Regions from separate parts of the Pontibacillus sp. ALD_SL1 genome, predicted to be linked through region 3. Evidence: riboswitches for the same ligand, from Rfam matches in the RefSeq annotation. Region 3 holds a riboswitch; each other region holds the start of a gene.

Region 1 (7,596 bases), on a different replicon from region 3:
AACCAGATATGAAGATCATTGTTCACCCAGAGTGCAGGCGCGAAGTTGTGGCAAAATCGGATGATGCCGGATCCACAAACCACATTATTCAAACCATTGAAGCCGCTCCAGCAGGAAGTTCGTGGGCTATAGGTACGGAGATGAATTTGGTGAACCGGATTATTCAGGAACATCCCGACAAGCACATTATTTCCCTTAATCCAAACATGTGTCCATGCTTAACGATGAACCGAATTGACCTCCCCCACCTTGCATGGTGCCTCGAGGCAATTGAATCAGGTAAACCTCTTAACCTTATCAAGGTTGACAGTGATATTGCAGAATATGCAAAGGAAGCTTTAGATCGTATGTTAAGCCGCGCTTAAGATAAAGAGGGTAGCCTTTTGAAAGGCTACCCTCTTTTTGTTTATCCTAGGACGTTACGCGTTATGAAAATGATATTTAACACGACGAGTGCTGCTGTAATACTCTGTTCTGTTTTCGATCCTGTTTTAAATGTTATAAAGAACCGATAATAGCGTTTACTAAATGGATAGAGGATCGGTATGCCCATTTTCGTTAAGAAATCGCCAAATAAATGCGATACAATACCCGTCAAAAATCCGGCTAAGTAAAACAACGGAATGTCTAAGTAAATATGAAGCATATAGCTATAGGAAGCCATTAAGGCTATAAACGCAATCGAATGGGTAAACTTACGATGCCCTGAAAATACGAACAACAACGGAGATAAAATCATTAGTAAAAACTGCACGGCTTGATTTAAGCCTGGCGTTAAGATCTCCACTCCAACAAGGCAAACAACTAGCATAAATCCCCATCTCTCAAATGGCCCACCAAGCTTAGACTTTGGTGTATCAATGTCTGGAATTAACGATCCGATCACAACAGCTGCAAAGAACAGAACTGTTGCAAACATCTTATTAGGGATTACGTCAAACATATTATATAACGTAATCGCACCGATCCCCCAAGTAATCCCCATTACTTGGTGACTAGACGCAACCACATGCATCCACCCTCTCTGATGTACTCTCTTTTCGCTGAACACCTGGTTACGAAATCCAATGTTACTCAATTTTAGAAAATAGCGCAAGACCAAACATTACCAGAATTACACTTTAGCGTACTGAAGGGTGTCAGACACGCGTCTTCGCTTTAAAGTGGTGACGCGTGTCTGACACCCTTCACTCCTTTACTGCATTAAAAAAGAACCTCTGTTTGAGGTTCTTTCAATGACTTAGATGGTTTTGGGTTGGCTCACTTGGTTGAGAGCTTGGTGAAGGTCTTCCCAAATATCTTCCCATGCTTCAAGACCGACTGAAAGTCTAACTAGAGAGTTGGTAATGCCCATCTTTTCTCTTATCTCTTCTGGCACGACAGCATGTGTCATGGTCGCAGGGTGTTGAATAAGAGATTCTGCATCTCCTAGACTAACAGCTTTTTTAATAAAGGTAAGGTGATTCAAGAATGCTTGTGCTTCTTCTTTACCGCCTTTTAATTCAAAAGAAATGAGCCCTCCTCCTTGTTTCATTTGCTTTTTCATAATCTCATAGTCTTCGTGTTGAACATCACCTGGATAATAGACACTGCTCACTAAAGGATGATCTTTTAAACGAGCAACGACTTTCTCCGTATTCGCACAGTGACGATCCATACGCACAGGGAGGGTCTTCAATCCTCTCAATAACAACCATGCATCGAATGGAGATATGATGCCCCCAATATCTTTCTGAGTCGTCATGGCCAATTGTTGAATGATGTCTTGTTTCCCTATTAGAAGCCCTGCAACGACATCGCCGTGGCCACCAATATATTTTGTAGCGCTATGAAGAACCAGGTCACAACCAAGCTCAAGCGGCTTTTGCAAGTAAGGCGTGGCAAACGTGTTATCGACTACAACTGGAATGCCTTTATCCTTTGCCACCTTGGTAACCATCTCTAAATCAATTAATTCCATTGTAGGGTTAATCGGTGTTTCGACGTAAATGCAACTCGTTTCCGGACGGATTAAATTTCGAATTTCTTCTTCCGTATCCATTGTAGAGAAAGACGTTGTAATATTGTATTTGTCTTCCATCATGGATAATAAGCCAAATGTACATCCATAAACCCCACGAGAACAAAGGATATGATCGTTAGCCTTTGTTAGACCGATTAATACAGCTGAAACAGCCGCCATTCCCGATCCAAATGCAAGGCCCGCTTCTCCCCCTTCAAGCTGAGCAATCCGATCCTCTAATGCCCTTACAGTCGGATTGCCTAACCTCGAGTAGACATAACCATCCTCTGTACCTGCGAATCGATTTTCCCCCTGCTCTGCACTATCAAAGGTAAATGTCGACGTTTGAAATAGCGGTGTCGTTAGGCTTCCTAAAAAATCTTTTGAGTCATAGCCTCCATGAATTACTTTCGTTTCAAAACCGTGCTCTTTCTTCCCCATCATGGTGTCCCCCTTTTTGCCTCTAAAGCCTTCTATTCACATCATATGAGATGTTGCCGAAAAATGAAAGCGTTTTCTTTTTGTTTTATAATGGTTTTGTTTCCGTTCGTTCACCCAAATAACAAAAAGGTTATAAGGAAGCCTTCTATACTACTACCTACCATAAGAAGAACTCGATTTGAACACCCCAACTCCTGTAGTCGGGACGACATGGCCATGCGTCGGGACGCGCGACCAAAGTGACGGGACGCCCAGGCCAAGTGTCCGGACGCGCGACCAAAGTGTCGGGACGACCGGGCCATGCGTCGGGACGCGCGACCAAAATGACGGGACGTACGAGCCATGCGTCCGGACGAGCGATCAAAGTGTCGGGACGCACGACCGAAGTGACGGGACGACCGGGCCATGCGTCGGGACGCGCGACCAAAGTGTCCGGACGTACGACCGAAGTGACGGGACGCCCAGGCCAAGTGTCCGGACGAGCGATTAAAGTGTCGGGACGTACGACCGAAGTGACCGGACGCCCAGGCCAAGTGTCCCGACGCGCGACCAATGCATCAGAACATCCCAAAACAAAAAGCGCAAACTGCCTCAAATAAGACAATTCACCTCTCCTTTCACTTTGCTAGGATTTCTCACCTAAGGCAAGACTGATTCCGATGATTCCTAACAATACTCCTTTTGCGACATTCAAACGTCTGCCTACTTGAGGGATTTTTGATATCCAATTTCCTACTTTCTCAGCAAAGAAACTTATAGTAGTGAAAATAATGAAGGCCTGTATTAGGAATAATACTCCAAGCCCGACCATTTGATATGGAACCTCCCAAGCTCCTTTTGAATGGTCAATAAATTGAGGAAATAGAGCAAGGAAGAAGAGAGAAACTTTTGGATTCAGGACATTCATAAGTACACCTCTTTTATAAAGCTTCTTATACTCAAGTGCTTGCTTAGATTCAACCCGAAGATCTCCTCCTTCTTCTTTGAACGCTTGCCATGCCAAATACAATAAATAAACCGCTCCAGCATATTTGACTACCATAAAAGCTAGCCCAGACTGATAGACAAGAGCTGTGATTCCAATAGCGGCTGCTAATGTGTGGACTAGTATCCCTGTACATAATCCAAATGTTGTAGCAATGCCTGCTTTTTTATTTTGAGAAATGCTTTGGGCTAACACAAATAGATTATCAGGACCAGGCATCAATGTAAGCACGACAGCAGCTCCTAGAAACGATAGTAAAAGATAAATACTCAAGTGAAACACCTACTTTCTTCTTTTGAATAGTATGTATGTAGGTTCTATATTAGCGGGTCAAAGATCATTTTGGAATACTTTTCTGCTACAGAGAGGAGAACAACATGGCTTATCAATGGGGTGTGGATTCTACACAAGAAGCCACAAAAGATTTATATGACTGTGTACTAAAGAATTACGGCAAGCCCAAATACTGGGGACGCTACCTATCAACTGTCCCTGAGGTTTCGGAAGGATTAACTGTCTCAGAAATTGAACGATTGCATAGTAGCGGTACGAAAGTTATGGCCATTTACAATAATTTCACAGAGGCCACAGGGTATAGGAAAGGAAAAGTCATTGCTCAAAACGCTGTTTTTCATGCCAGGCGTTTAAACTTCCCTAAAGGAAAGGTTCTGTTTGCGAACGTTGACAAGTCCTTTAAAGTTGATGAGTCGTGGATTCGAGGGTACGTGGAAGGTATGTACTCTTCAGGGTATCAACCCGGATTTTCTTGTAATCCTACAAAAGGAAAATTTAATGAAGCTTTTTGCAAGGCAGCCTCAAAGGATCATAAAGTGGCTGCACAGTCCGTCCTTTGCAGTGCAGAACCGGTAACCGGAGTTACAAGAGCACGTAAAGCACCGAAATATACACCTGCTAAACTTTCTTGCAAATCAAATGTATGGGGGTGGCAATATGGTCGTGACGCCCAAGCTTGCCCCATTAACACCAACCTCATAAATGACCGCCTTCTCAATTTATTATGGTAAAAAGGAATGAGGCTAAGGACCAATCGTTAAATGGTTACTTAGCCTTTTATTCGTACACCTCGCACATTAAAAATGTGAAGTTCGCTTTCAAGTTGTGTAAAAATTTAAATTATTAACCTTTATTTGCTAAGCAAATATTGCTATGATAATAGTACTAGTTCCTACATAATACGACAGGAAGCTTTGAAACCAATCTGTATTTGGGCGCTTATGGTTGGTCGAGCTAGTAGCGCAACCGGCCGCATTGATCTTATTCAATGGGGTTTTTTTAGCTTCAAAAGCCTTGGCATGAACATTGATTTATTTTCGTGATTTCGTTTCACCCTAATAATAGATTAATAGAACGTGATCCATCACAACCATTTGAACACGGGGGATTTTATGAATATTTTTGAACTTTTACAGAAAAACCGTTTATTTCACAATTATCAGCCCCTTCATCACCTGGCCGATGATGCTATTTATGGATATGAAGCTCTACTACGCTCCACTATTCAATCCAATCCTGAAACACTTTTTAAAATCGCTATGCAATCTAACATTCTCTACAAACTTGATACCATGTCGATCGAGAAAGCTTTCACGCATTATTCTAATCAACCTAACGATCAAAAACTATTTCTAAATATGTTCATGTCTACCCTTCTTCACCCCAATTTCATTCGATTTATGCATTCCATTCTAGAAGTCTCTTCCTCTCCTGCTCCATCTATCGTTTTCGAAATGAATGAAGCGAAGGAAGAGGAGGCCATGTGGGAGTCTCCCCTCCTTCCTATTCGTATTAACATGTTACGAGAGATGGGGATTAAATTTGCGATCGATGATTTCGGACAAGGGGCTACTTCATTAAAGAAAGCAGTTGAAATGGAACCAGAGTACTTGAAGCTTGACCGTTATTTTGCAACAGAATTAGCTACAAGTGATAAGAAGCAAAAACTGGTCTCCCTTTTCACCGATTATTTTAAAGGGGATACAACGGTCGTATTAGAAGGAATTGAGACAGAAGATGACCTTAAGTTAGCCAAAGAGATCGGGATTGATATAGCGCAAGGGTACTTTATCGGCAAGCCTCAAGCTCTTGTAGTCGGTTGAAAAATCCACACCATCCAAAAGACCACTGAATTGTCTTACCAATCAGTGGTCTTTGTTTTGGTTATAAAGCAGAGTTGCAGAAAGATCGAAGCTGAGACATAGTCCGTTGCTAGAAGAGTTCTTATGTGGAGGAATTAAAAATCAACAACCAACATGAACAGTGCCAAATTTATTGATCTTCCTGCAGTCTTCATCGTATAGTTCATCTCGCTCCACGGCATAGTAAATAATAGTACAAATGCCAAGGAGGAGCATGATGACACGTAAATCAAATGCCCATTTAGCCAATGAAAAAACCCTATGGATGAAGCAAACGGATTTGCCTGAGTTTGAATCGCTTAAAGAAGATATTCAAGTGGATGTGGGAATTGTAGGAGCAGGGATTACCGGTGTTACCCTTGCTTACTTGCTTTCTAAAGAAGGGATGAGTGTAGCTTTACTAGATGCTGATCGAATTTTACACGGTACGACAGGTCATACTACCGCAAAAGTTTCTGCTCAACATGACCTCATTTATGATGAGCTCATTCACCACTTTGGAGTAGAACAAGCAAGGAAGTATTACCGCGCTAATCAGGAAGCGCTAGAATTTATTCAGAACTTGGTAGAGAAGGACGAGATCAAGTGCCAATTCACAACAGAAGATGCTTATATTTACGGTATTAGCGAGGAAAATAATCACAAGATCGAACAAGAAGCGAAAGCCTATGAAATGCTCCGTATAGAAGGAGAAATCATTGATCGCCTTCCAATTGATCTATCTATAAAGAAAGGAATTGTAATGCGTAATCAAGCGCAATTCAATCCCCTTTCCTACTTACAACACTTAGTTAGAGAAATGACGAAAAGGCATGTCCGTATCTTTGAGCAGACTGTAGCTATCGATGTAGAAGAAGGAACCGAGCCTAAAATTGTTACAAAAAACGGAGCTAAAGTAACCTGTAAATCGATCGTTTCAGCTTCACACTTTCCTTTTTACGACGGTAAAGGCTTCTTTTTTAGCCGCATGTATGCTGAGCGTTCTTATATTGTAGCAGCGAAAACGGACCAACCTTTAGAGGGAATGTATTTAAGTGCAGATCAACCAAAGCGCTCTATACGAACGACATCCTTTAAAGATCAAACCTATCTATTACTAGGTGGAGAAAGCCACAAAGCGGGTCAGAGCAATTCTTCAAAACAACATTTTGATGCTTTAGAGAATTTCGGACGCAGGCATTTTGATCTATCTGGAACTTTACAGCAGTGGGGGGCACAAGACTTAATTACAATGGATAAAGTGCCATATATCGGCCATTTAACTTCCCGTCATTCTAATATTTTTGTCGCCACTGGATATCGGAAATGGGGAATGACAAACGGGACTGCAGCTGCTTTATTGCTTAAAGATCTGATTCATGAGAAAGAGAATCCTTATGAGGATCTGTTTACGCCTACACGTTTTTATGCTGACCCTAGCATCAAGCACTTCTTAACCCAGAATACGAATGTTGCTTCACAATTTCTAAAAGGTAAAGTAAGTTTCAATACACACTCTGTAGATGATCTACATCCTGGAGAGGGATCAACGATCATTCATCATGCTCAAAAAGCCGGTGCTTATAAAGATGAATCCGGAAACGTACATGTTGTCGATACTACATGTACACACCTCGGATGTGAAGTTGAGTGGAATGGAGAAGAAAAGTCATGGGACTGCCCATGTCATGGCTCACGCTTCTCCTATGATGGAACGGTCCTAGAAGGTCCCGCTGACAAGCCGCTAAAAAGATTAGATGAGTAATACAATCGGCCTTGCACATAAGAGTCTTACTGTTTAGTGTTGATTTGTTTCATATAAGGCGCCTTATGCGGAACACTTGGAGATGAGATATTTTAGTATGGATAGGCCCGTTACGTTTGATGAGTGCTTGGGCTTGCTCGGGGACAACTCGCTTTCCTGCAGGGAGCTGGGAAGCGAGTGGTTTCCAGGCCCACCTTACTCTGAACTAAAGCTAACGGAAACATTCTCTCAGCTTAGAGTCTTCAACAATCCTGACCTATTATTGAAC
Region 2 (7,596 bases), on a different replicon from region 3:
TATACGGAGCTGTATTGCAAACAAACTTTGATATGATCCAGAGGCACATTAGCCAACACCTCCCTACATATGCGGAAAAGGGGAGGGAAGCGAGTGTGAACTTATCAGAGGGACACGACTTTGTCTTCTTCAACCCGAATGAGTCCTCTTATAAGATACAATTCGAGGTGAGTGAAGACACGCTTACCGTTCAAATTGTAGGGTACCCGATTTCAAGGGAATATGAAGTCCTCATTCAAAATGAGCGTGAAATTGAACCACGCACCATTATTCAGTATAGTGCCTTTGCAACCGGAGCAAAAGTGCAAAGAGAAGGCGAAACAGGGCTTGCTTATGACGTGTTCAGAGAAATCTATAATCAGAACAATGAGGCCATCGATACTGAATTTATTACTCAGGATTACTATGCTCCTGTCCATACATTAGAGGAGCGTCCAGAGCCTGTTGAACCTGCTACCTCAGACAGCGGGGGCACGGACCAGAGTGGCTCGGACTCCGGGAACGATAATGGTTCAGGTAGTAACGGAGATAATCAAGAGAAAGATGATTCTGAATCAAATTCAAATGGTTCAGAAGATGACACAAATCCTAATAAGTCGGATGATTCCACAACCAAAAAGGGATCAAAGGAAGGTTTATCGGGAGATTCTGACGATAATAACGAAGGGCAAAATTCTGACGGAACAGACGGAATATGGAGTCCCGATGAAGGTCCATCTAAAGGGGAATAACGTTAAGGAATGCGGACTCGATATAAGGGTTCGCATTTTCCTTACGAAGAGAGTGAGGAAAACGTAAAATGGCAGAACGTAAGCGTCTGGGTGACTTGTTAAAAGAAGCGGGCATGATTAATGAAGGTCAAATTAAAGAAGCATTAGAGACAAAAGAAAGTGGTCAAAAGTTAGGAGATGTGCTGTTAGATAAAGGATACATAACCGAGCAGCAATTAATTGAAGTTTTAGAATTTCAGCTAGGCATTCCTCACATCTCTTTATACCAATATCCAATCGACACGAATTTGCTGTCGCTGATATCAAAAGATTTCGCCAGACGAAACATTTTAATACCGATTAGTAAAGAAGAGAATGAAATTGTTGTCGCCATGAATGACCCGATGGACTACTATGCGATTGATGACCTACAAATCTCAACAGGTTTTCGAATCTCTCCTGTAATCGCAACAAAAGACGAAATCTATCAGGCGATTAACAAGTACTATAATTTAAACAGTGGGGAAGATTTAGAACCGTCAGATGACCCTGATGATGCACCGGCCATAAGGTTATTAAACCAAATGCTACAAGCAGGCGTTCAAATGAAGGCTAGTGACATTCATATTGATCCTCAAGAAACGAAAGTGCTAATCAGGTACCGTGTAGATGGCGTCTTACGAACGGAACAGGGACTTTCAAAGTCTATGCAAAACTCATTGACCGCTCGTGTGAAAATTATGGCTAACTTGAATATTACAGAAGTTCGTTTACCTCAAGATGGACGAATTAAGACGTTCATTGATCATACCCCTGTTGACTTGCGAATATCGACCTTGCCGACCGTTTATGGGGAGAAAATTGTCATACGAATTTTGAATCTCGGTAGCGCAATGGGCAAACTGAGTGACTTGGACTTTAACAAAATTAACTATAAACGTTATCTCGAATTAGTCAATCAGCCCTCAGGTCTTGTTTTAATTACAGGTCCTACTGGTTCAGGAAAGTCGTCTACGTTATACGCTTCTTTAAATCATCTGAACACAGACGATGTCAATATTATTACAGTAGAAGACCCTGTTGAGTATCAATTGGATAAAATCAATCAAGTTCAGGTGAATGCAAATATTGGTCTCACCTTTTCAGCTGGTCTCCGTTCAATCCTGAGACAGGATCCGAACATCATTATGGTCGGAGAAATTAGAGACTCAGAAACAGCAGAGATTGCGATTCGAGCATCCTTAACCGGTCACCTCGTATTTAGTACGCTTCACACAAACAGTGCCATAGCTACGATCCCTCGTTTGATTGATATGGATGTTGAGCCTTACTTAGTCATGTCATCTGTATCTGGTATTGTCGCTCAGCGGCTCGTACGGAAAATATGTCGTGATTGTAAAACAGCCTATACACCGACTGAACTAGAAAAAGAGTTATTTCATAAGCGAGGGCTTAAGGCCGAAACGGTTTATAAAGGAGAAGGTTGTAATAGTTGCCAGCATACGGGTTACAGAGGCCGCATGGCCATTCAGGAAGTGCTCACCATTGATGAAACGATTCGGAAAATGATGATGAACAACGGATCTATGTCTCAGATTAAGGAGTACGCCTGGAAGAAGGGGATGATCTTTTTAGTTGATGATGGCTTGCTTAAAGTCAAGCAAGGACATACGACGACAGAAGAAGTGTTGCGTGTAGCTAAAAGTGAGTAAGGAGGTGTGTTCATGAAAGAGCGATTTGAGAAACTGTTAAGGGCAGCATTTGAGTTGAAAGCTTCGGATATCCATATAACGGTCGGTGTGCCTCCGATCTTTCGATTGCACGGAGATTTAAAGCAGTACGGGAAAGAAACGATGCGACCAGATGATACATTGGGGATGGCGAAAGCGATTCTGTCAGAAACACTATGGGATACGTTTAAAGATAAAGGAGAGGTCGACTTCTCCTACGGAATCCCTGGTGTGTCACGTTTTCGTATTAATGCTTACCACCAACGGAATTGTGTATCACTAGCTGTTCGAATTGTGCCGACAGAAATCCCTACACTAGATGCCTTACATATGCCTAATGTATTAAGAGAAATTGCTGAGAAACCTCAAGGGCTTGTGCTCGTTACTGGACCTACAGGAAGCGGAAAGTCAACAACGCTTGCATCCATGATTGATTACATGAATAACTCGATGCGTCGACATATTATTACACTCGAAGATCCAATAGAGTATTTACACTCTCATCGGTATTCCATTATCGATCAGCGGGAAGTAGGGTTCGATACGAATAACTTTGCCAATGGCTTACGTGCTTGTTTGCGTCAGGATCCTGATGTCATCCTAGTCGGAGAAATGAGAGATTTAGAGACAATCTCGACAGCTATTACAGCTGCTGAAACAGGACATCTGGTATTAGGGACACTTCATACAACCGGAGCAGCAAGCACCATTGATCGAATTATCGACGTGTTCCCACCTAATCAGCAAACGCAAGTACGTATTCAGTTAGCTAGTGTCCTTCAATCCATTGTGTCACAGCGCTTGTTTCAGCGTAAGGACAAGAAAGGGAGGCGGGCTGCTACTGAAGTTCTTATGAATACGTCTGCTGTTAAGAACCTTATCCGGAATGAGAAGATTCACCAGATTCCTAATATCATTCAGACGTCCAAAGCCCAAGGCATGCACACTCTTGATTTTTCTGTCCGTGCTTTAGTGGAGGAAGGGGTTATCACAACAGAAGCGGCCGCCCCGTTTTTAGAAGAGAGGGGGCAATAGAGAATGGCTTACTTCAAGTACAAAGCTCGTACACCTAAGGGGAAGATGAAGGAAGGACGTATAAAAGCTGACTCTAAGCGAGAAGCTGTTGGGAAATTAAAAGAAGAGGGGATGACCGTTGCAACCATTAATGAGCTGAACAGCATTTTGTATAAAGATATACAACTAGGGAGTCAGGTGAAAAATAAAGAATTTGTCATTTACCTTCGCCAGTTTGCGACGTTGCTTGAATCAGGTATATCGCTCATTCAATCTACTTATATTTTAAAAGAACAGACATCTAGTAAAGCACTTCAGCGAGCACTCACCCAAATAGCAGAAGATCTTGAAGGAGGTCTTTCCTTCTCTGATGCGGCAGAAAAGCATCACAAGATTTTCCCCGATTTATTCGTCAATATGGTTCGGGCCGGTGAAGCTGGAGGGAACCTTGATGAAATCCTTGACCGGCTTGCTGGTTATTATGAAAAGCAGTACGACACACGACAAAAGGTCATTTCAGCTCTCGCATATCCGGTCGTTGTGTTGGTTATTGCCATTGGGATCGTGATCTTTTTATTAAGCTTCGTCGTGCCCAGGTTTGCGGATATGTTCCTGTCCTTCGGAGGCGATATCCCTCCGATTACACAATTTGTGATGAGTTTAGGGGAAATTTCACAGAGCATGTGGTGGTTGTTTATCGTAATTCCACTTCTTGTTTATGGGGGAATTCAGTATATGAAACAGTACCCACGATTCTCTTATGGACTCGACCTTGTGAAATTAAGAATTCCTATCTTTGGTCCTCTTATTCAAAAGGCGGTATTAGCTCGTATGACACGGACGATGAGCTCATTATTTAATAGTTCTGTACCGATTTTACAAGCGGTTTATATCACAGAGCGTATTGTCGGCAATAAAGTTGTCGAATCGGTCCTGAAAACGACAAGAAAATCCCTTGAAAAGGGAGAATCCATGGCAGCTCCGATGCAAAAGCACTGGATCTTTCCTCCTCTTGTGACTCAGATGGTTTCTGTTGGGGAGAGCTCTGGTTCTTTAGATCATATGCTAGGGAAAGTGGCTGATTTCTATGAATCTGAGCTAGATTACGCAACAGATCGGATTAAAAGTTTAATAGAACCTATAATGATTGCTTTCCTTGCCCTGATCGTCGGCGGGATTGTAGCAGCCATTGCCATCCCAATGTTCTCTATTTTTGAACAAATTGGGTAAATGTGCTAAATTCATAAGATAATAGTGGTAATCATGAGACGGATTTACTATAATGGGTGTAGATGATTACACGTATGAAGATACCACCGGAAGCGACGAAAGGTTGGCTGTATATGGGCACTTAGCCACCCTGGAGCGAGTAGTGCAACCGACCGTACATAACAACAGACATGTTCATGGTGTGGTCGTTTTTGTAATGAGAGTTTCATAATTATTTATTATAAAAAAGGGGAGAACAGACTCATGTTAAAGAAGTTTCGTCAATTGATGAACAAAGATGAGAAAGGTTTTACGCTTGTTGAACTACTTGCAGTTATTGTTATTTTAGGGATTATTGCGGCGATCGCAGTGCCTAGTATTGCTGGAGTTATTGAGAATAGTAAGAAAGATGCAGTGGTTAGAAGTGCTGAACAAGCATTGGAAGCAGCTCGATTAAAAGCGCTATCTGAAGATGACTATGATTTTACAGCATCTTTCGCTACTCTGGCTTCTGACGATTATTTAGAAAATAATACCTTCACTGGTGGCGTGAAAGTAGAAACTGACACTAATGGGGACGAAAAATACAGTGTATATGTAAGTGGTGGAAACGGATATTCACTAGGAAGTGAGTCCGCATATAAAACTAAAGATCAAATAATTAGAGATAATGTCTCAAAGATTACAACTACGGATTGATAACTTATTTATACCCCTGTATTTACAGGGGTGTTTCTTTTAGAAAAAAGTAGAAGGTGATAGATAAATTGTATACTTTCAGTTATGCGATTGTTTTTACTGTAGGGTTGGTTTTGGGTTCTTTTTTTAATGTGGTGGGTTTCAGAGTACCGATTAAAGAGATGAATAGGAGTTCTAGATCTCAGTGCCCAAATTGCAAATACACATTAAACTGGTATGATTTAGTGCCGATACTTTCCTACATAACCATAAAAGGCAAATGCCGCAAATGTAAAACGAGTATTTCACCCCTATACCCGATAGTCGAAGCGGCTACGGGATTTTTGTATGCTTATAGCTTTATACGATTTGGCTTCTCCACTGAACTTATCGTTGCACTCCTTTTCACTTCGTTACTCGTTATTATTACAGTAACCGATCTAAGCTATATGCTTATTCCTAATGTAATCCTACTCTTTTTCTTACCGCTTCTCATTATTGGTAGAATTGCTTCCCCTCTTGACCCATGGTGGGATTCGTTAGCGGGAGGGGCGATAGGTCTCATTTTAACAGCCATCATTATTATTGCTAGCAAGGGCGGTATGGGTGGTGGAGATATGAAGCTGTTTGGTGTCATTGGCGTTGTGCTTGGATTGCCAGGAGTGCTGTTAGCTTTTTTCTTATCTACTTTATACGGATCTCTCATAAGTGGAGTGTTGCTTTTGTTTAAAAAGATTGATCGGAAAAAGCCAGTTCCATTTGGACCCTACATTGTGTTAGGTGCTTTAACGAGTTATTTCTTCAAAGCTCCTATTATTGATTGGTACCTTCACTTATTCTAATCAGAAAGGCAGGTGACTGAGTGTGTTCAAGCTTAGAAAGTCAAAAGAGCGCATTAACATTATATTTAAAGACCATGTACTCCGATATATAGAATGTGACACTCCGGAGCTAACGGGTATAGTGGATTGCGGAGAACGTTATCTGGAAAGTGGGATTATAGAAGAAGGTAAGATCGTGGATGCAAGGAAACTCTCTTCTATTATTGAGGAGTTGGTTGAAGAGAAAGAGTGGCGTAAGAAGAAAGTATACTTTAGCGTGCCAGATGCCTCCGTTATTATTAAACCGTTTCATATTCCGAATGATTTAAAGACGGCTGATGAGGTAAAGGGATACTTGTATATGCAGATCGGTGAAGGGTTGCATCTTCCTTTTGAAGAGCCCGTATTTGATTATGTCGTGTTAGAAGAGAAGACGAATATGAACGAAGTGCTCTTGTTTGCCTATCCGGAATCACGGGTTCGGGCTTTTGAGTCAGTTCTATTAGATGCGAATACGAAACCAGCTGTAGCGGACCTGACTTTTTTGTCTTTATACCGTTTATATTATGATTTGGATCATGCCCGTTCAGAGGATCATTTACTGTCCCTTCAGTGGAATTTGGATGGTGTCGTGTTAACGGTTTTTCATAATTGCCATCCTCAATTTACACGTTACATGAAGAGTGGATTAGATCCTAACTTGTGGGAAGTACCGGTTGAAGGGGATACAGACGTACGTTTTACAGGTGATGATCAAGAAATCGAGGCCTATATGGAGGAACAGATGAGAGAAGTCGAGCGCATTATGAACTTCTATCGCTATTCTGTCACAAATGGCGAATCCGCTGTTACAAATCTATTAATCTCAGGTGATTTTCCTTTGTTACATAAAGTGTATGAAAAGTGCCAGCGCGATTTACAGTTGAACGTAAAAATGATAGACTCTAAAGAATTTTCAATAGCCGAAGACGGAGTCATTCCATTTCGATATTCAGAGTCCGTTGGCTTAGCCCTGAAACCATAGGCGGGTAGACGTTAGGGGGATCGAAAGTCGATGAAGGTAGAAATAAATTTACTTGAACAGAAAGAGAAACAAAATTTGGTGCCTTATTTAATGGCTCTTGCGACTGTCCTTGCCATTCTCTTCATTTGGCTCCTCCTTTACATGGACAAGCAAAAAGCTTTAGATGAAGCAGAAGATGTGAATAGTCAAATTCAGCAAGTGAGAGTAGCGCAACAGGAGTATCAGGAAGCGCTGAAAGATGAAGTTCAGACCAATCGTCTTGAATTGCAGCGTTCTGTTGAGGCATTAGAAAGCAACCTTTTCCCTGCAGTCTCACTTCTTGAGCGAATGGTCTCGTTGTTGCCAGAGCGTGGATTCTTTGAGCGCTACGTCTATGTTCGTCCTCAATCGCTGCTTCTTTATGTTCGATT
Region 3 (7,596 bases):
AGCGAGGTACAGCTCTTCTAATTTCAGATCGAGGTACGATTGCTTTAAGGAAACATTGTTGTATTTGTTGTACTTGTTCAACTGTTCAAAGGATTTGCGAATGCGTTTTTCGCTCGCTTCAATATTCGAGTGTTTGACTTTCTGGATTGTGGAGTCGCATTCATTGTTAAAGGAACGAACCGTCATTTTGATAATGTTGTTGACGAGCGCCTGGCCTTTTTTCTTATCCCCATCAAGTGTGAAGTTCGTTGGATAGTGGGTGGCTCCGTTGTCTTTGACCATGCTTTTCTGGCGTTGACGGATGGTGTCTAAGCGAACCTTATATTGCGTGGATGATTCAAGGTCGTATTTTGGATCGTAGAAGCCGTACGATTGGAATAAGAGCTCATCATCGAGGACAATGAGTTCGCCTTTCTTTTGACTGATTTCCTCGTCCATTTTTTCTTTCTTTTTTCGCCATTCTTCGTTTAATTTTTCTGTTTTCTTCTTCTGCTGCTCCTCTTGGGCTGAGAGTCGTTCGATAGATCTCTCAAGCTCTGTGACTTTCTCCTGTAAGCGTACGGGCTCATCGAGTCCTGCTTCTTCAATCGTTTGATCGATTCTTTTTTGCCTGCGCTGTTCCAAGATCAGAAGGATGATGCCCGAAACGATGGGGACATATAAAAAACTAAGCGCAAAATTGAGCGAAATGAACCACGTCGATAGATACCAAGGTTTTTTCACGAAATCCTCTCCCTTACTGTTTGTTTCTTCCAGTATATCAGACCACCCTGAGTCTTTGCACAAAAACTGAACGAAGGAAAAAGAGGCTTATTCGGCCTCTTCGCTTCGTTTTTTACCTTTTGACACCAAACGTTTTATTCGAAATTGATACCATAGCGAAGGCAGGAAGAACCAGCATTCATCCAGGTGCTTCAATAATCGATGGTACTGGAGCAGTTCATCTCTCGTGAGCAGCAGGGGTTCTTTGTCCTCATCAAATGTTCCAACCAAGGGATCATCTCCTTTGGAACAGTATAACGCTTAAGGGATTATTTGGGGGAAATATCAAACAAGAATTTATGTATGTTTTGTCTTCTTTCGTTTCAAAAGTAACAAAATTAAATACCCTAAAGCAGTTATAGGTATCACTTTCAGTTTATGCGTTACGAGAAACAATAAAATTTTTTCATGAAATAACAGTTGTTCTGTTTCCAGCGTGATAGAGGCAATTAACCGAATGCCAGAATAATCACCTGAGTTCGTACGGACAGTTACCTTTTTGGTGGAAGGTTCTGATGAGGCGTCCTTCGAATCTAATATGGCGTAAACGGAAAATGTGTCAGTGTTGCCAGGAGGGATGAGTACTTTCTCTTTGTCAGAAAAAATTCCGCTGCCTGTCTCTATGGAAACAACTTTCTCTTGGTCGGAGTCGTTGTATACCGTATACGTTTGCAAATGGGTTTTCACGCCAATTGGAACAGGAGAATTCAACGTGATTTTTGCTGGCGATAACCGCAGACCTTCCGCGTTTATTAAGGCGGGGGTGCAAAAGAATATAAGGAAAAGTAAAGGTATGATTCTTTTCATAAAAATCGCCTCCTCCTTTTACTCATTAGTAAAAGGAGGGGGCTTTCCCTTTTTTATTATGTCATCCTGCTTTATCGCTATTGAGCTTGCGCTGTATATTCTACAACAAATTCATAAGTCCCAGGATTTGTGTCCCACCCAATTTCGATATCCAACGTATCAGAAAAGGAATCTGAAGGGTTAAGCGTTGTGATCGTTTCTGGTGTATCTTCGTATAATCGTGTACCGCTGTACGTCATAATGTAATAATTAGGGTAGGCATCGCTACCCATAGAGCTCAAACTGTTATTTGATTGATTTTCTACTATCACATCAATTGCAGTATTGCCCGTATTGTCGATTTGAATGGTGTCGGATATATTGATTTGATTTGTATTCAACGTGGTTTGGGACAATAGTTTTGTTGAGTTGTCTGCGTTCGTAGCTGTTACATCAATTCCAATCACTGGTTCTTCAATCGTAACAGAGTACGTATAGGTTTCAGCAAATGCAGTAGACAAGCCGATGAGTACAGCTATTAATAATGCTATAAGTGTATTTGATTTATTCATAATATCGCCTCCTCTTTTTCCCTTTATATATATGAGAGATAAATAGTCAAGGCAAGCAAAAAAACTCCTTCTTAAAAGGAGTTTTTTGGTTACTCTAATTTCCAATCTACCGTGATTCCGTAGTTTTTTTTCATGAATTCTTTCACTTCATGTTCCGAAAAGTTGTCGCGGTCCTCTTCTGTCATATTTTCGGCGATGCATTCGGCTAGAATTCTGTTGGCCTCTTCTTTATAAGTTTCATGGACTTCTTCCTTTGATTCATATCCAAACGGTTTGATTTCGTTCAGGATTTCCTCGTCAGAGTAATCAGATAAATCCACATAGATGGATTTGATCGTATAAGAGGCTTCTTCCTCATCCCCATAAAAAGGAACAATTTCAAGAACATCAAATTCTTTTTCAGTTTCCTTTTTCACCCACTGGGGAACCGTGCCATCGTCTGTTAAGATCCATTCGTTTTCCATCTTCATCAACCTCTCTTTTTTATCAGTGTAGCACGGCGGGAAGGGAGGGCGTAAAAAAAGGCGAACAGGATCGCCTTATTACGATACAACGTGTCTTGGATACGATAGTTCTGACAGGAGAATAAGCGCCAGGTGGGCATTTTGAGTGTGGTACCCCTTTAGGTGAAAGGCGTTCTCTTTTCGTTCAATTTCACTAGACAGGTCAAAGAACACAGTCAGGATTGATTGAACGAGGGGATGTTCGAGGTGTTCGGGCAGCGAAATCATAAGAGAGTTTGTAGATGGATTAAGCGTTAAGTAAAGTCCGCTTGCTTTCTCAATCTCTTCTGAAGCTTTCTTGTAAGCGTTTCGGAGTGGGAGAATGTGAGAGTGATCCTTGAAAGTAGAAAACATCGTCATAGAAGACCCCTTTCTTGCTCAAGCCTGCTTGAGTCAGGACTTACAGAGGTGTAAAACGGTCTTATTATAGGGACCTAAATCCGATAGTCAAGAAAGAAAAGGGAATAACACTTCGGAAAAAACGTACTAGATCCTATGAAATACATAAGCGCTTTCAACCATTTCGTCACATCGGTCAAAATCTCGCAGCCCGACTTCGAATATGTAATCTCTTTCTATGATGTAAGGCTTTACGGCCTTCCAGTTGATTTTCCCTTTACCGATCGTGAGGCTGTCGTGGTATTCACCAAAGCTATCCACTACATGATAGTACTGAACATAAGGATGCACCCTATGAACGAGATCGATAAATCGCTTTTGATCTCCTCTTACCGCGATAAAAGAATGGCTTAAATCCTGAACGAGGGGGAGCTTAAGAGGAGTGATGACAGTGCTGATGAGATCTTTGTTTTGGTAGGAAAACAATCCCGAGGTGCTGTCTTCGAACAAAAGATGGTCACGTCCTCGTTCCATATACTTTTGCAACTCCTCATATAATTGTATTGTGTTACGCTCGTTAATTGGGATAGGGGTCGATTCATGGTAATTGCCGTGCAGCACGGTTTTTGTCTGATATTCCCTGGATATCTCCACCAATTGTTTTGTGCTCCACTGAAAATAGGTTTTTCTTTCTAGATCGGGGGAGAGGATGTGTTGAGGTTTCCCTTTGTAGGTCATAGGGTGATGAAGATAAACACGTGCTCCTTCTCTCTGAACAAGGGTGATCATCTTTTCTAGATGAAGGATTCCTTTTGGGGTTAAATCTTGTTCTGTGAGATGGAACTCGAATGTGCAGGGTGAGAAAAGCAAACGATTTAAAACCGCTTTTTCGCTTGTTGACGATTTAACTCGGTGGCTGACGCTCATAGCGATCCCTCCTTTTTATCGAATCATAGTAGTTTTATAGGAGGAATCAAGGGGTGAGTAAGGGTATTTCGCTTTTGAGCCCGAGCTCCAAATAAAAACTTAGTAGCAACTCCGAATGATTAAATAATAGAGATTTCAGCAATTGCTTAACATTCGCCTTATAATAGGGAAAACACTCCAGAGAGGAAGAAGTCTAGTGATAACGGATGGAATGTGTTACAGCTTAGAATGTCTTCTTGATCGGTTTAATCAAACTGGTGAATATGAGGAAGAGGTTCAGCGCGGGGAAGAGATGGTACACGCTCTTGAGAAAGAATCCAAAAACTTGCGCAAAACAGAGGAATGGAATGACTATTTCCAGGTTGTTCATGCGATAGAAAACTGGGAAGGGCCGACCATTCAAAAAGCTTGTGAATTTTCGAGGCGTTTGAAAAAGACTTGTTCAGGACAAGGGAATGTCGTGAGGAGGGTTCACAAAATTCAAAGTGTTTTGAATAGATGGTATGCCTATAAACGATCGAGAAAAATGCCTAAGAATACAACCCAAAGGACCATCCTCGTTCAGCAAAATCCTCCCAAATTATCCATTGCTTATAAAGAGTTCAGAAAGAAGCTGCTAGAAATGGTCAAAGTTTCAGAAGGGGTCTTCCACTCGTTTAAAGAGGATATAAAGAAAGAGAAAACCCTTGAAAAAGAAAGCTTGAATCGTGTCGGAGAAGCAATCATAAATCTGGAAAAGCAACTCCTCCGAGACAAATGCGACGCCATTACATTGTATTATGCGATGTTGTGGTATCGGGATTTACGAAAAGAGCGTCGTGAATTGAAAAATAATATTGAAATGTACCAGGATATCCAAAAATTCGATGTAGAACTCATCATGAAAAACACGGTTGATGATCTTCATAAAATCGATCGGTTTATACAAAACCGAACGGCTTATAATCGTCGTCTCGAAGAACGAATCAAAGAAACAAAAAAATATGCGTAAAATCGATAAGGTCGCGTTTTGTGTACAAGTGGTTGAGAGCAGGGATTTAGTTAGCGATAGGGCTAAATATACAAATTTCTGTTTGTTCTCGTCTTGCAAGTTGAATATTCTAGTTAAGGGAGATGTTGAAATATGAAAAAAGAATTAAGAAATAAGATTTTAGAAGAAAATAAATACAGTGATTTACTAAACCAAAACCCCCAATATAGACTGCAAGGTAGCAGAAACAAGAAGGTTATTGTTGGAGTTATTAAAGGTGATCCAGAAAATTATAATGAGGGGCTACACCATCTTAATTTTAAATCTTTCAACAGTTGGAAAGAAGCGTATCACTATTTAGAAGGTTAAGTTCTTGACGGAATTTTATTTTTATAGGAGATTTCAAAGAGCAATATACGTGGTTGATGGAGTTCTTGGAGTAATTCATATAAATACAAACGACTTTTCTTCGCCGTTTTAGAGAATGCGCTAAGAAAACGCGAAACAATATGCTTAGAGAAAAGGGTGGGGCATCGCATCCTTTTTTTTGTCGTACATACCTTTTTAAAAACATCGTTTTTTTACCCACAGCAGACAAAAATATGGTATCAACACCCCGTAAGACCTACCATTCTTTTTGAAAAAGGCAAACTGATCGAAAGGTCAGGACGCAAAGCCTAGAGACTAAGGGGAGACCTACGTTCGTCTGGCTACCAGAAGAATTTTTTCAAAAGGAGAGGTGATAAATATGAAAATGATCAAAAAGATTTTCGCAACAGGGTTAGCTCTATCATTGGCACTTTCAGCTTTACCTTCGTCGGCTTCCGCTCTGAAAAACGGATATGAATTCAAACTTGGGATGGGGGCTAAGAACGGAGGAATTGAACTAGGCAGATTAGACAGCTCTACACTTGTTCTTTACGGATATAAAGACGGATCAAGAGATAATATCTCAAAAGACGTCACGTATACGGTAGAAGATGAAAGTGTGGCTGTTTTACGGGAGTGCCTGGGAGACTGTATGGTTGTTGAACGAGTCGGACCAGGAAAAACGGAGATTAAGGCAAACGTGGGGGCATCATCTCCATCATTTATTGTAACGGTTCCAGAAATGGAAGCAGAAATCTACCCATCTGATTTAACGTTACGTCCAAATGTGAAAGAGGAATTTTATTTAATCGGGTCTTATCCTTACTCTTCGTTAGAGGAAGAAGTCACAGGACAGGCTACGTGGACTTCTTCCAATCCTTCTGTTGCTGCTGTTGAAATGAAGAACAACAGACCTGTTATAACGGGTAAAAAGGAAGGGAAGGCTACCGTTAAAGCGAAATGGGGGAACCATACATACGAAACGACTGTAATGGTTACAGGAACGCCTTATACAGGACCCGTCAAGGTCAACACATCAAGAGATGTGATCGATAACCTTCATACAGAGGAATTTTATGCGCAGGCTGAAGATAAGAATATAAAAGAAGAAACAAAGAAAGAAGTGGAGAAAGAAGAATCTAAAGCGAATGCTGATAAGAAGGCAGAAGTGAAAGATAAACCAACAGATGCGAAAAAAGAGGTTGTCGCACCAAAAGAACTGAAGAAAAAAGAGGAAGAATTGAAAGAACTGATTGCTTCCAATAAAGCATTGGCTGATCAAATTAGCCAAAATGAAAAAACAAAAAAAGAGTTGGAACAAAAAGTTGATCAAAAAGAATCGGATTATGAGCAAACGATAGAAGAACAAATTCAAAAAGAGAAAGAAAAGAACGAAAAGTATCAATCCACATTGAAAGCACAGGAAGAGGAAATAGGTGTTCTTAAAAAAGCGCTTCAGGCTTTCAATGACATGATTGAATCGATTCTGAGCTGGATTAAGGGATAAGAAAAACCGATGATTTCTCATCGGTTTTTTTGCATCAGACGACCTGTAAAAGCGGCGTTTCTTGTTTAGCAAGGACAGAAAAGTGAGATTTATACCATTCGTTTTGATCACTGTACTCAATGCCTAGGGTTGATCGTTCGCCATATATAATCATCATATCAGCTACTCTCGTTGCAGGATACCTTTGCTGTGATTGGAAATGAACCCCGTCCTCATCTACAACAGAAATCATGCAAACAACCGTGGTCATGAGATCAGCTCCCTCTTTTTGGTTTAGGGTAACACGAATACCAATCTCGCGAAAAAGAAAACGCTTTTTTTACACTTCTAATAAAGAAGGCAACACGGCATTGACAGCTTTTCGATTTTCCCACAGGAACTTCATTTGATCCTCTTCATACAATCGTTCTTCTCCCTGATCACAATATCCTTCCCCTTTTCCGTGCCGTGTCATGACGCCGTCCCTGTATTGCATGAGTGTCCAGGTTCCTCCTCGTTTTTTGTCATGAAAAACAAGGTAGTGTTTCTTTCCTCTCTCATCAAACGGGGTGAATCGAGGGAAGTCTTCTAACAAGAGAGCTATATCTTTTTTTGATTTGATTTTCATAGGCAAAACACCTCCACCTTTATCTTACTCGATCCCTTTTCATAAAAGAAGAGGAAAGATGCATAGGATAATAGGGGAGGTGTTGGTATGAAAGATATCAGACGGGCGTATCGGGAAAGGTGGTTCCAAAAAGGAAGGGAGCTTGGGTTCACGGATAGTGAGATTGATAAAATGGAACGATTGCTCCATTGTCTCTGTTGTTTTGTTCCTGCTGTAAGTCCGTCTTATTTTGATCCAGAACGAGAAATGAAGGA

The links. A riboswitch is a leader RNA that binds a small molecule or an ion and turns the genes downstream of it on or off. The one in region 3 is predicted to bind cyclic di-GMP.
Region 1: linked by a shared signal. The riboswitch ahead of IMZ31_RS18245 (EAL domain-containing protein) and the one ahead of IMZ31_RS22640 (Ig-like domain-containing protein) in region 3 are both predicted to bind cyclic di-GMP.
Region 2: linked by a shared signal. The riboswitch ahead of IMZ31_RS13615 (pilus assembly FimT family protein) and the one ahead of IMZ31_RS22640 (Ig-like domain-containing protein) in region 3 are both predicted to bind cyclic di-GMP.

The regions. Positions count from the first base shown of each region.
Region 1 covers NZ_CP062974.1:3,681,025-3,688,620, forward strand. Annotated here, with positions in the region: gene nadA (quinolinate synthase NadA) at 1-365, shown strand, start outside; gene IMZ31_RS18225 (metal-dependent hydrolase) at 407-1,009, opposite strand; gene megL (methionine gamma-lyase) at 1,241-2,443, opposite strand; gene IMZ31_RS18235 (LysE family translocator) at 3,069-3,701, opposite strand; gene IMZ31_RS18240 (glycoside hydrolase domain-containing protein) at 3,806-4,453, shown strand; cyclic di-GMP riboswitch class II at 4,621-4,699, shown strand; gene IMZ31_RS18245 (EAL domain-containing protein) at 4,835-5,545, shown strand; gene IMZ31_RS18250 (FAD-dependent oxidoreductase) at 5,802-7,328, shown strand.
Region 2 covers NZ_CP062974.1:2,664,279-2,671,874, reverse strand. Annotated here, with positions in the region: gene IMZ31_RS13635 (VanW family protein) at 1-731, shown strand, start outside; gene IMZ31_RS13630 (GspE/PulE family protein) at 800-2,422, shown strand; gene IMZ31_RS13625 (type IV pilus twitching motility protein PilT) at 2,435-3,475, shown strand; gene IMZ31_RS13620 (type II secretion system F family protein) at 3,479-4,684, shown strand; cyclic di-GMP riboswitch class II at 4,764-4,847, shown strand; gene IMZ31_RS13615 (pilus assembly FimT family protein) at 4,928-5,362, shown strand; gene IMZ31_RS13610 (prepilin peptidase) at 5,431-6,183, shown strand; gene pilM (type IV pilus biogenesis protein PilM) at 6,206-7,186, shown strand; gene IMZ31_RS13600 (hypothetical protein) at 7,217-7,596, shown strand, end outside.
Region 3 covers NZ_CP062975.1:632,599-640,194, forward strand. Annotated here, with positions in the region: gene IMZ31_RS22595 (SNIPE associated domain-containing protein) at 1-723, opposite strand, end outside; gene IMZ31_RS22600 (hypothetical protein) at 811-993, opposite strand; gene IMZ31_RS22605 (hypothetical protein) at 1,060-1,569, opposite strand; gene IMZ31_RS22610 (hypothetical protein) at 1,647-2,120, opposite strand; gene IMZ31_RS22615 (hypothetical protein) at 2,210-2,584, opposite strand; gene IMZ31_RS22620 (hypothetical protein) at 2,663-2,983, opposite strand; gene IMZ31_RS22625 (apurinic/apyrimidinic endonuclease family protein) at 3,110-3,889, opposite strand; gene IMZ31_RS22630 (hypothetical protein) at 4,086-4,880, shown strand; gene IMZ31_RS22635 (hypothetical protein) at 5,013-5,228, shown strand; cyclic di-GMP riboswitch class I at 5,495-5,577, shown strand; gene IMZ31_RS22640 (Ig-like domain-containing protein) at 5,608-6,735, shown strand; gene IMZ31_RS22645 (hypothetical protein) at 6,770-6,985, opposite strand; gene IMZ31_RS22650 (hypothetical protein) at 7,055-7,342, opposite strand; gene IMZ31_RS22655 (hypothetical protein) at 7,430-7,596, shown strand, end outside.